3 regions of the Bacillus sp. ISL-77 genome follow, and region 2 is predicted to be linked to each of the others. Evidence: riboswitches for the same ligand, from Rfam matches in the RefSeq annotation. Region 2 holds a riboswitch; each other region holds the start of a gene.

The links. Region 2 has a riboswitch for cyclic di-GMP ahead of J7E77_RS19230 (anti-repressor SinI family protein). Riboswitches for the same ligand answer to the same signal wherever they lie in the genome.
Region 1: another riboswitch for cyclic di-GMP. It lies ahead of J7E77_RS14880 (anti-repressor SinI family protein); the one in region 2 lies ahead of J7E77_RS19230 (anti-repressor SinI family protein).
Region 3: another riboswitch for cyclic di-GMP. It lies ahead of J7E77_RS06805 (TadA family conjugal transfer-associated ATPase); the one in region 2 lies ahead of J7E77_RS19230 (anti-repressor SinI family protein).

The regions. Positions count from the first base shown of each region.
Region 1 covers NZ_JAGGQY010000036.1:227,267-230,441, reverse strand. Annotated here, with positions in the region: gene map (type I methionyl aminopeptidase) at 1-503, opposite strand, end outside; gene J7E77_RS14885 (helix-turn-helix domain-containing protein) at 783-1,112, shown strand; gene J7E77_RS14880 (anti-repressor SinI family protein) at 1,217-1,348, opposite strand; cyclic di-GMP riboswitch class I at 1,379-1,468, opposite strand; gene J7E77_RS14875 (hypothetical protein) at 1,840-2,043, shown strand; gene hutH (histidine ammonia-lyase) at 2,076-3,175, opposite strand, start outside.
Region 2 covers NZ_JAGGQY010000047.1:7,981-11,155, reverse strand. Annotated here, with positions in the region: gene manA (mannose-6-phosphate isomerase, class I) at 1-178, opposite strand, end outside; gene J7E77_RS19235 (lactonase family protein) at 381-1,439, shown strand; gene J7E77_RS19230 (anti-repressor SinI family protein) at 1,754-1,873, opposite strand; cyclic di-GMP riboswitch class I at 1,902-1,985, opposite strand; gene J7E77_RS19225 (VanZ family protein) at 2,556-3,020, shown strand; gene J7E77_RS19220 (DUF421 domain-containing protein) at 3,140-3,175, shown strand, end outside.
Region 3 covers NZ_JAGGQY010000018.1:76,582-79,756, forward strand. Annotated here, with positions in the region: gene J7E77_RS06800 (type II secretion system F family protein) at 1-283, opposite strand, end outside; gene J7E77_RS06805 (TadA family conjugal transfer-associated ATPase) at 280-1,584, opposite strand; cyclic di-GMP riboswitch class I at 1,718-1,804, opposite strand; gene J7E77_RS06810 (spore germination protein) at 2,066-2,287, shown strand; gene J7E77_RS06815 (spore germination protein GerPB) at 2,306-2,533, shown strand; gene gerPC (spore germination protein GerPC) at 2,596-3,175, shown strand, end outside.

The sequences.
Region 1 (3,175 bases), on a different contig from region 2:
TGACCAATAAAGTCTCGAACAACAGAAAAACCTTCGCTTTCAACATAGGTTTGAATTGCGTGCCCGATATCCCCGATTCGATTGCCGACAATCGCCTGTTCTATCCCTTTATAGAGTGCTTCCTTTGTAACATTTAATAAACGTTCGGTTTCCTCAGATACCTTTCCTACTGCGTAGGACCAAGCGGAATCAGCCAAGGCACCATTGTAATTGACAACCATATCCACTGTCACAATGTCCCCATCTTTTAAAGACTCCTTCCTTGGGAAGCCATGGCATATTTCGTCATTTATGCTTGCACAGGTTGCATATTCATAACCCTTATAACCCTTTTGTTCTGGTGTCGCTCCATTTTTCTTAAGAAATCCTTCAACAAATTCATCGATTTCCCAAGTGGTTATACCTGGTTTGATTAATTTTCCAATTTCTTTATGACAAGCTGCAAGTATTTCTCCTGCCTTTTTCATTGCTTCAATTTCACGTTGTGATTTAAGGACAATCATTTTAGGAGGGTCCCCTTCCTTTTTGTTTATTTTTATGTATAATATTCAAAATTGTTATTCGTCTAAAAGCCATCCTTTTAGTGAATTATACAATTGACCACTATTGGCAACAATATTAATATTAACCCTATCCTGTTAATTTTTCAAAAATACTTTATTGGTGAAACTTTTTCTCGAAGTTCATATTTTTGTCATATTCCTTTGTTCTTAATATGGTACTTTTCTATTCTTTTTGATAGAATTAATGTAAAGTGAATAATAATTAGGTGTGTGAGAATTATGATCGGTGATCGCGTAAAAAAATTCCGCTTAGAAAAGAAAATGTCACTTTCCGAACTTGCTGCTCAAGCAGGCGTGGCAAAATCTTATTTAAGTAACCTTGAAAATAACAAACAAGAGAATCCTTCTATAAAGTTTCTTGAAAAAATTGCAGTTGTCTTAAATATACCTATTGATCATTTAATACATGAAGAAGTCAATAAAGCGGAATTAGACATTGATTGGATGAATCTTGTCAAAGATGCAATGAATTCTGGTGTTTCCAAAGAACAATTTCGTGATTTTCTTGAATTTAACAAGTGGCGTATTAATCAAAACGACGATAAATAATAACCTGTGAAAAGGTCTTTTTCAATTTGAACAAAGAAAAGCATTCTACAAATACTCCCATTTGTAGAATGCTTTTTTTATTTATGTACACTGTCGTTCCGTGATTAACTCATAACCTCTTGTTGGCTAAGGAAGTCACGAACTGCTTTTATGGATAATCCCAAGTCTTTTGCTTCTAATATGAGTTCCATCCATTCTTGATCGATTACTTCTACTTCACTTTTTGTAATAACCATTTTTCTCACTCCTAAAATACATTGTGTATTCCAGGTAGCCCGGCCATCGTAACAAGTCATACTTGCCTTAGATCCTCGGCTTTGCGTCCCTGCTTTTCAACAGGTTTGCCTTTTTCTGATACTAATACAACTTAAGTATGACTGTATTAGCTTATCGTTCTTATGTGATAGGTCGATTTACTTAATCCTCATTGATATTATATCTAGTGCTATTTTAGTAGGGTGTTGTAATTTGTCGTATTATTTTAATTTTCACACATTTCTTTCTAACAAATTATGCCAAACATCTACAAAAATATCCCAATTACAGCTTAACCCCTGCTGGGTATGTCTTAGACCGCATGTGTAAACCAGATCCCCCGAAAGATAAAGCTGGTGAAGAGTGAATCTATTTATAGATTCCACTTTCAGACAGCTTTTTCTTTTTTAATAGTAATTATTTTCACTCCAATCAGGGAATGCTACTTTTGATGACGAAAGGAGTGTTGAATTTGGCACGTGGAGAACATTTTGAACATAAAAAGAAAAACCACCCAGGTAATTTTCCAAAAGACAGTTTAACAGAAAAGCATGCGAAACAAGCAATTGGGGACGAAGAATTTTTAGTGGTAAGGGAAGCCTTTAAAAATCGAGTGGAAGATGAGGATGAATATCGAGGAGATACTGCTCGTTTACTAAATGACCAGACAGAATAAAAGGCGTGAGCACTTCACGCCTTTTTATATCCCTAGAATTCGCCTTTTTCCACACTTAAATTTCTAATAAAATGTGAAAATTCAACTGCTTTAAGCCAATTAGCTGCTTTTTCGATGTCCTTGGAAAACACCCTGTCTTGTTTAATCGAAGCTACCTGTTCGCGGCCTTTATCATAAAACCCCCTGGTATAAGATGCCATTTTTTCGATCCCGCGAATTTCAACCGCCTGCATGGCACAAATTAGTTCAATTGCGATAACTCTGCGTGCGTTCTGGATAATTTGATAAGCATGCCTAGAAGCAATTGTTCCCATACTTACATGATCCTCTTGATTTGCGGAAGAGGGAATCGAGTCGACACTGGCAGGATGTGCGAGTGTTTTATTTTCTGAAACAAGCGCTGCTGCCGCATATTGCATAATCATTGCACCCGATTGCAAACCAGGTTCAGGACTTAGGAAAGCCGGTAAATCATTTAGCTGTGGATTAACTAATCTTTCAATTCGTCTTTCCGAGATATTTGCTAGTTCCGCTACGGCAATCTTCATAAAATCCATCGCAAAAGCTATGGGCTGTCCGTGGAAGTTCCCCCCAGAAATCACCTTTTCTCCATCATCAAAAATTAATGGATTATCCGTTGCTGCATTCATTTCGATCTCTAATTTTTCTTTCACATAATCCAAGGCCTGCCAAGATGCCCCGTGAACTTGTGGAATGCAGCGGAGAGAATAAGCATCTTGAACCCGTAACTCGCCCTGCTGTGTTGTCAATAAACTATCGCCTAAATAACGACGAATTCTCGCTGCTGTGTCAATCTGCTGTTTGTATCCCCTTGCGACATGAACTTCTTCTGCAAATGCATCGATAATTCCGTTTAACCCTTCCATTGTCATTGCAGCAATCAGCTCACTTTCATGTGCTAACTGTTCTGCCTCCAAGTAACCAATAACACCCATTGCTGTCATCGCTTGAGTACCATTAATTAGAGCTAGACCTTCTTTTGCTTCCAATGTTACGGGTAGAATTCCTTCTAACTGGAGCGCATCAAAAGCATCGATTTGCTTACCTTTGTAAAATACCTCTCCTTCCCCAATTAGAACTAAGGCAAGGTGAGAAAGCGGGGCTAAATCAC
Region 2 (3,175 bases):
GAGTTTTTCCAGCAAATGGTCCATTTTCAATCATCGATGGACCGTTCGGATGTGCGGAAATCGCCCAGCATTCCCCTGTTTTATCGTTTGGTATCGAGTAACCAAATTCTTTTTGTAAGGCGGTTCCACCCCAAATTCGTTCTTTAAAAACGGGTTTTAAAAATAATGGCTGCAATATAATTCCCTCCGTAGTTCATATGTCTATTGGAATTTTCCCCTTTCAAATTTATCATAATCATTTTTTTATGGAAAGCTATTAATTTACGGCTGTTTCCATTAATTATTTCTAATCACAGCATTCATCCAAGGATTGCATTGTTTGAGTAATCATTGGAAATTTTGATAGAATAAACAGACTACATTTTTTAAGGAGAGATCAAATGACAAACAACCAAAAATATATCGGTTATATTGGAACATACACGAAGGGGGACAGTAAAGGAATCTATTCCTTCACACTTGATACTAACGAGGGAAGAATAGTGGATATTAACGAGGCGGCACAGTTAGAAAATCCTACATACCTAACGATCAGTAAGGACAATCGCTATCTATATTCCGTTGCAAAAAAAGGGGAAGAAGGTGGTGTCGTTGCTTTTTCAATAGAGGGTGATGGCACATTAACGGAGCAAAATCGTCAGATGCTTCCAGGCTCATCGCCATGTCATGTAAGTGTAGACAGCAAAAACCGCTATGCATTCAGTGCAAATTACCATAAAGGATCCGTAGAATCCTACTTAATTAACGAGGAGGATGGCACGGTCCAACCGGCTGCCTCAATCATTAAACATGAAGGTTCAGGCCCAGATCCAAGACAGGAAAAACCACATACTCATTATGCAGGAGTCACACCTGATGAGAACTATCTCGCAGTTGTAGAATTAGGAATTGATGCCCTTATTTCGTATCCGATTAACAGTGATGGCACACTTTCAAAAGCCAGCCTGTTACCTTTAAAAGCTGGGAGCGGACCAAGGCATTTGGTTTTTCATCCTAATGGCCAATATGCATATATCATGACCGAATTTAGTTCGGAGGTCATTGTATTAACCTATCATAAGGAAGATGGCCACTTTACCGAAAAACAATATATATCCACACTTCCAGCTGATTTTACAGATAATAACCAAGGCAGTGCGATTCATATTTCAGCTGATGGACGCTTTGTCTATGCCGGTAATCGCGGGCATAACAGTATAGCCGTTTTCCGTGTGGATATCGAAACGGGCGAGCTTAGCTTTGTTGAACATACATCGACTGAAGGTGATTGGCCAAGGGATTTTGAAATTGATCCTAGCGGGAAGTTTGTGGTTGCTTCGAATCAGGAGTCAGGCAATTTAGTATTGTTCTCAAGGGATGAGTTTTCGGGGAAATTGACGTTGATTGAGTCTGATATTACTGTGCCTTATGCGGTTTGTGTGAAGTTTTTAAATTATTAACCTATACCTAAAACAGCTTAACAAATTGCTCATTAATTTGTTAAGCTGTTTCAAATTTATAGAGCATTTTATTCACTTTAAAATTTTACTTAATAAAAATACGTTCTCTGTATAAGGGTATTTTATTATATTGCTTTTCCATAATATACAGACGAACAATAATAACCTGCTATAATCACCTGAGGTCTTATACTTTGCGCCCGCTGCTGTCCCAAAAATTGAATATTGCGAAAATTGTATAATCAATAACCCTCGTATTAATTATATACTCCACCTCAATAGTCTTTTTATCCAAGGGATAAATTAAATTGGCTCTAAAGGGAACGTTTTAGGAAATCTCTAATTTCATCAATGGAAAGTCCTATCTTTTTAGCTTCATTAATAAGTTCTAACCATTCTGTATCAAAATCTTTTTCATTGGTTAATGCAGACAAAATTCACCCTCCTAAAATGATTACTATTTCAGGTAACTCAGCCATCCTAGTTAAAAACTTTAGACCTGTAGCTTTGCGTCCCAATCTTTCGAAAGGTTTGCCTTTGTCGTTTATAGTATTAAAGTATTAAAGTATTAAAATATTATAGAATAAACTAATAGTACTATAGTCTTACGGGAAACTAAATGCAAATATTTCCAAAAATTTCGACACAATTTCGACAAAAAATATGTAAACCCATTAGTCATAATTTAGAAGTTTTAAAAAACAGTTCTCACAAGTTACCTGACCTAATTCAATAAATTTAATATTTCTAAGGGTCTTCCTTTTAATAATTCGATCCTTATTAAATTCTAGACCGCATGCACAATGATAGGAATCTTTCACAATGTGAATCTGGTTTCTTTCTTTTATTAGTGGATATATCATGATTTCCCTTCTTTTCTAATTATCGGTTCCTAAATAAGAACAACTTATGTTCATTATAAAAGAAAATGTAGAATTTTGTAAATGGAAACGGGTTAATTTTACCCATAGAAATATTATTAACTTATAATACGAAAGTTGTACATTATTGGATTATTTTAGTGTGAATATCTCCTATTTGTTCTTTAAAGGGAACAATGATAAAATTAATAATATAATTCAATTAAGAAATACTAGTTAGTTAGGAGCAAGGATTTTGGATTATCAACCGGTACAAGGTAGTAGAATACGTAAGAGAAAGACAAAGAAACGATTTCTTTTTATAAAAGTCTTAATGATTATTTTATGGGGACTATTTTTGTTGGTAAATACCTGGACTGAGAGTATAGAGCGATTAATATATTTACATTCATTTGGATTAAAGTGGGTATCAAATCCGGACTTTTTGTCTTTTTTTTATTTAAATGATTTAACCTTGATTCATTCTGAATTTATTAAAATTAAGTTAGGCCATTTTATCGGTTTTGCGATAATGGATTTTCTCCTCTTCAATCTATTAAGAAGTCACATATATTCTATCGGAATCTCCATTACTTTTGCGTTTCTAACAGAATTCCTGCAGTTATTTTTCGGGAGAGATGGACGTTTTTATGACTTAGTTATTGATTCATTCGGTATTTTATCAGTATTTTTTATTTTAAAAAGGTTTAATATTAGATGAAACAGGATGGGCCACTTTGCTCATCCTGTTTTATTGTTTTTGATAAGTCTGTGCAAACAAAAAGGAATTCAAGACAATACTAAATGAGATGCTTATCAGAGATAAAGGATGTGACTTTCTTGAATTTTTTTCATAGCCAAGAAACACTTAGTTCA
Region 3 (3,175 bases), on a different contig from region 2:
TTTTAAAAGCATCGATAAATTGGATGATTGCCGGTCCTAACAAAACGATAAATAAACTTGGAAATATGAAAAGAACTAACGGAAAGAGCATTTTGATTGGTGCTTTCATAGCCGTCTCTTCCGCCCGTTGCTTTCTCTGTTCTCTGACTTCATTGGATTGAACTCGGAGCACTCGAACCATGCCGATTCCTAATTTTTCAGCTTGTAAAACATTACTGATAAACGCTCTAACAATATCTACATCAAGCCTATCTCTGAAAAAAATCAGGAGCAGTCCAATCATTGCCGCCACTCCTCATTTTCTATAAACACGGACGACGGAATGTGAATCCCTGATGCCTCCAGACGATCATAAAACTTAGGGTGGACACCGGTAGGTACAAGCCTTCCAATGATTTTTCCTTCTGCGTTAAGTCCTTCTTGTTTAAAAGAGAAGATATCTTGGAGAACGATAATTTCTCCTTCCATTCCTTGTACCTCAGTTATATTGACAATTTTCCTTGTTCCGTCCTTCAAACGTGTTTGCTGTATAATCACATCAATCGCCCCAGCAATTTGCTCACGTAGTGCTTTTATCGGCAAATCTACACCAGCTATAAGAACCATTGTTTCCAACCGAGCAATCATATCTCTTGGACTGTTTGAGTGCCCTGTAGCCAATGAACCATCATGTCCCGTATTCATTGCCTGCAGCATATCAAGCGCTTCTCCTCCACGTACTTCCCCGATAATAACGCGGTCTGGTCTCATCCGTAGTGAGTTCCTGACAAGATCTCTAATGGAGATGGCTCCTTTACCTTTTATATTGGGCGGACGTGACTCTAGGGATATCACATGCTCTTGTCCCAATTGAATCTCGGCTGCATCCTCAATAGTTACGATTTTTTCATCATCTGGGATAAAATTTGACAAAACATTGAGTGTGGTTGTTTTGCCAGATCCTGTTCCTCCGCTGACAAACATATTTAACCGTGCTTTCACACAAGCATCTAGAAAGATAGCCATTTCTTCTGTGACTGTTCCAAAGTTAATCAAATCTTCAATCTGGTAGGGATCCTTTGGAAATTTCCTGATTGTTATAGTTGGTCCATTTAATGCCAAGGGGGGAATGATAGCATTAACACGCGATCCATCCGGAAGCCTGGCATCTACCATTGGAGAACTTTCATCTATTCTCCGTCCCAGTGGGGCAACTATTTTGTCTATTACACTCATGACATGTTCATTGTCTCGGAATTGAACTGGCGTTAACACCAACTTCCCTTTTCGTTCACAGTAAACTTGGTTGGGTCCATTCACCATTACCTCTGAAACATCTTCATCTAAAAGAAGGGAATTAATTGGTCCGAAACCAGTTAGGTCGTTGATTAGCTCATCATCTACTTTTTTTCGATCAATTTGCCCACGGAATTCTTCATCTTCTTTTATTATTTCGACTGCCATTCCGTCAAACTTTGGAATGATTTCCTCAATTTCTTGCTCTTTTAACTCTTGCAAAATTTTCTTATGAAGAACATTCTTTAATTCCTGATGTTTGTTAGCTTTTTTCGCCTTTTCATTTTCCTCGTCCATTAAAGGTATCATCAACAATTTTCACCTCCGTGAAATAGAAATAGCCCCACCTTTACCAAAGGGGGGGATAGAATTCATAGAACAACCATATATACATAGAAAACCTATGCAGACATAGAATATCTATTATGAAACACCCTGATCTTTCGGTAACTGGCTGGCTTAGTGCAAATGCACCTTAGCCCCTGTAGCTTTGCGTCACTGATTTTCATCAGCTTTGCCTTTATCGAGACTCAGTGTTTATTTTTCCGACTGATCTCTTAATCACATAATAGAACGTTTTACCCTTATCTGATATCCTACTATTTTATCATTTTGCGTGGTAAATCATAGGTTAATTGAACTGTTTTTCATTCATACCCCTAAAAACAAATAAATAAAAGTGTAAATAAACTTAAATGACCTCTGTTTCCAATTTATTTGGGCGAATCAATCACATTACCTTTGCCCATACATAGGATGTAGAAGATACTATGAAAAAAGGGTGTTGAAAATGCCAGCGATTGTTGGAGTTGCACAGGTCATTACACTTGGCAGCAGTTCTGTTTTCCATATTGGAGATGTTTATAAAATTATGCCATTTTCTACTGCAAAAACCTTTTCCGGTGCTGGTTCCTTTAACACAGGGGATAGCTTACAGCTCCATAATAATGTTAGTTCCACAAATACCAATGATTCAGATGTTTACGATCAAGGAATTGCACTTAATGCTTAATGAATGGGTGATTTTCAAATGAATTTCTATATCCAGCAGTCCATTCAGATTAATTTTATTAAAATTGGCGGGATTACCAATTCCTCCGTCCTACAAATAGGCAGTGCTGGGATTATTAAACCAACAGCTCATTTATATAATACCGGTGGATTTTCACAACCCGCACCGCAATCCATTCAACCTTCAGGGACTTTATTAGGGACACCAGCCGTACCATTACAAGCTGCTGTTAGAGAACAGGATTAGTAAGCCGCCCTATCATATAAAAATTGATAAACTTATTGGCGAAATAATTGTGAGGTGATTACATGTATCAGGATTATTCCCAATATCTTCAATGGCTGCAGATGTGTATTCAAGCACAGGAGCAGCGAATTCTAACTTTAGAGAACGCTCTCCAAAAAATGAAAGAAGATATCAAACAATTAAATGAAAAAAAGGCCATCCATGTTGATAAAATTGAATATAAATTTGATCAATTGAAAGTTGAGACGCTTGAAGGAACATTAAACATAGGTCTAAACCCATCCGAATTATCAGGAATCGAGGACTTCGCAGTACAAAGTCAATCCTTAACCACACCAATATCACCCAAGGATCAAATGCAAAGATCAATGAAAATCGAGGAAGCTATTTACAGATATTTAGAAACGGATTTACCTCAATTAGTTGAAAATGCCCAAAGGGAATTAACCGTTCAACCGAATGATGAATATTTATCGTTCATAAAACAAGACATCATTAAACAGCTTCCTATCAGGATTGAACAACATATAAACGCCCATTCCTCTGGCAGCCGCTCTTTTGAAAATGCGCCTTCGGACGATTTAGTTATAGAAGCATTAAAAAAGGAAATTCAAAATGGGGTATTTGTTTTTTTCAGCAATT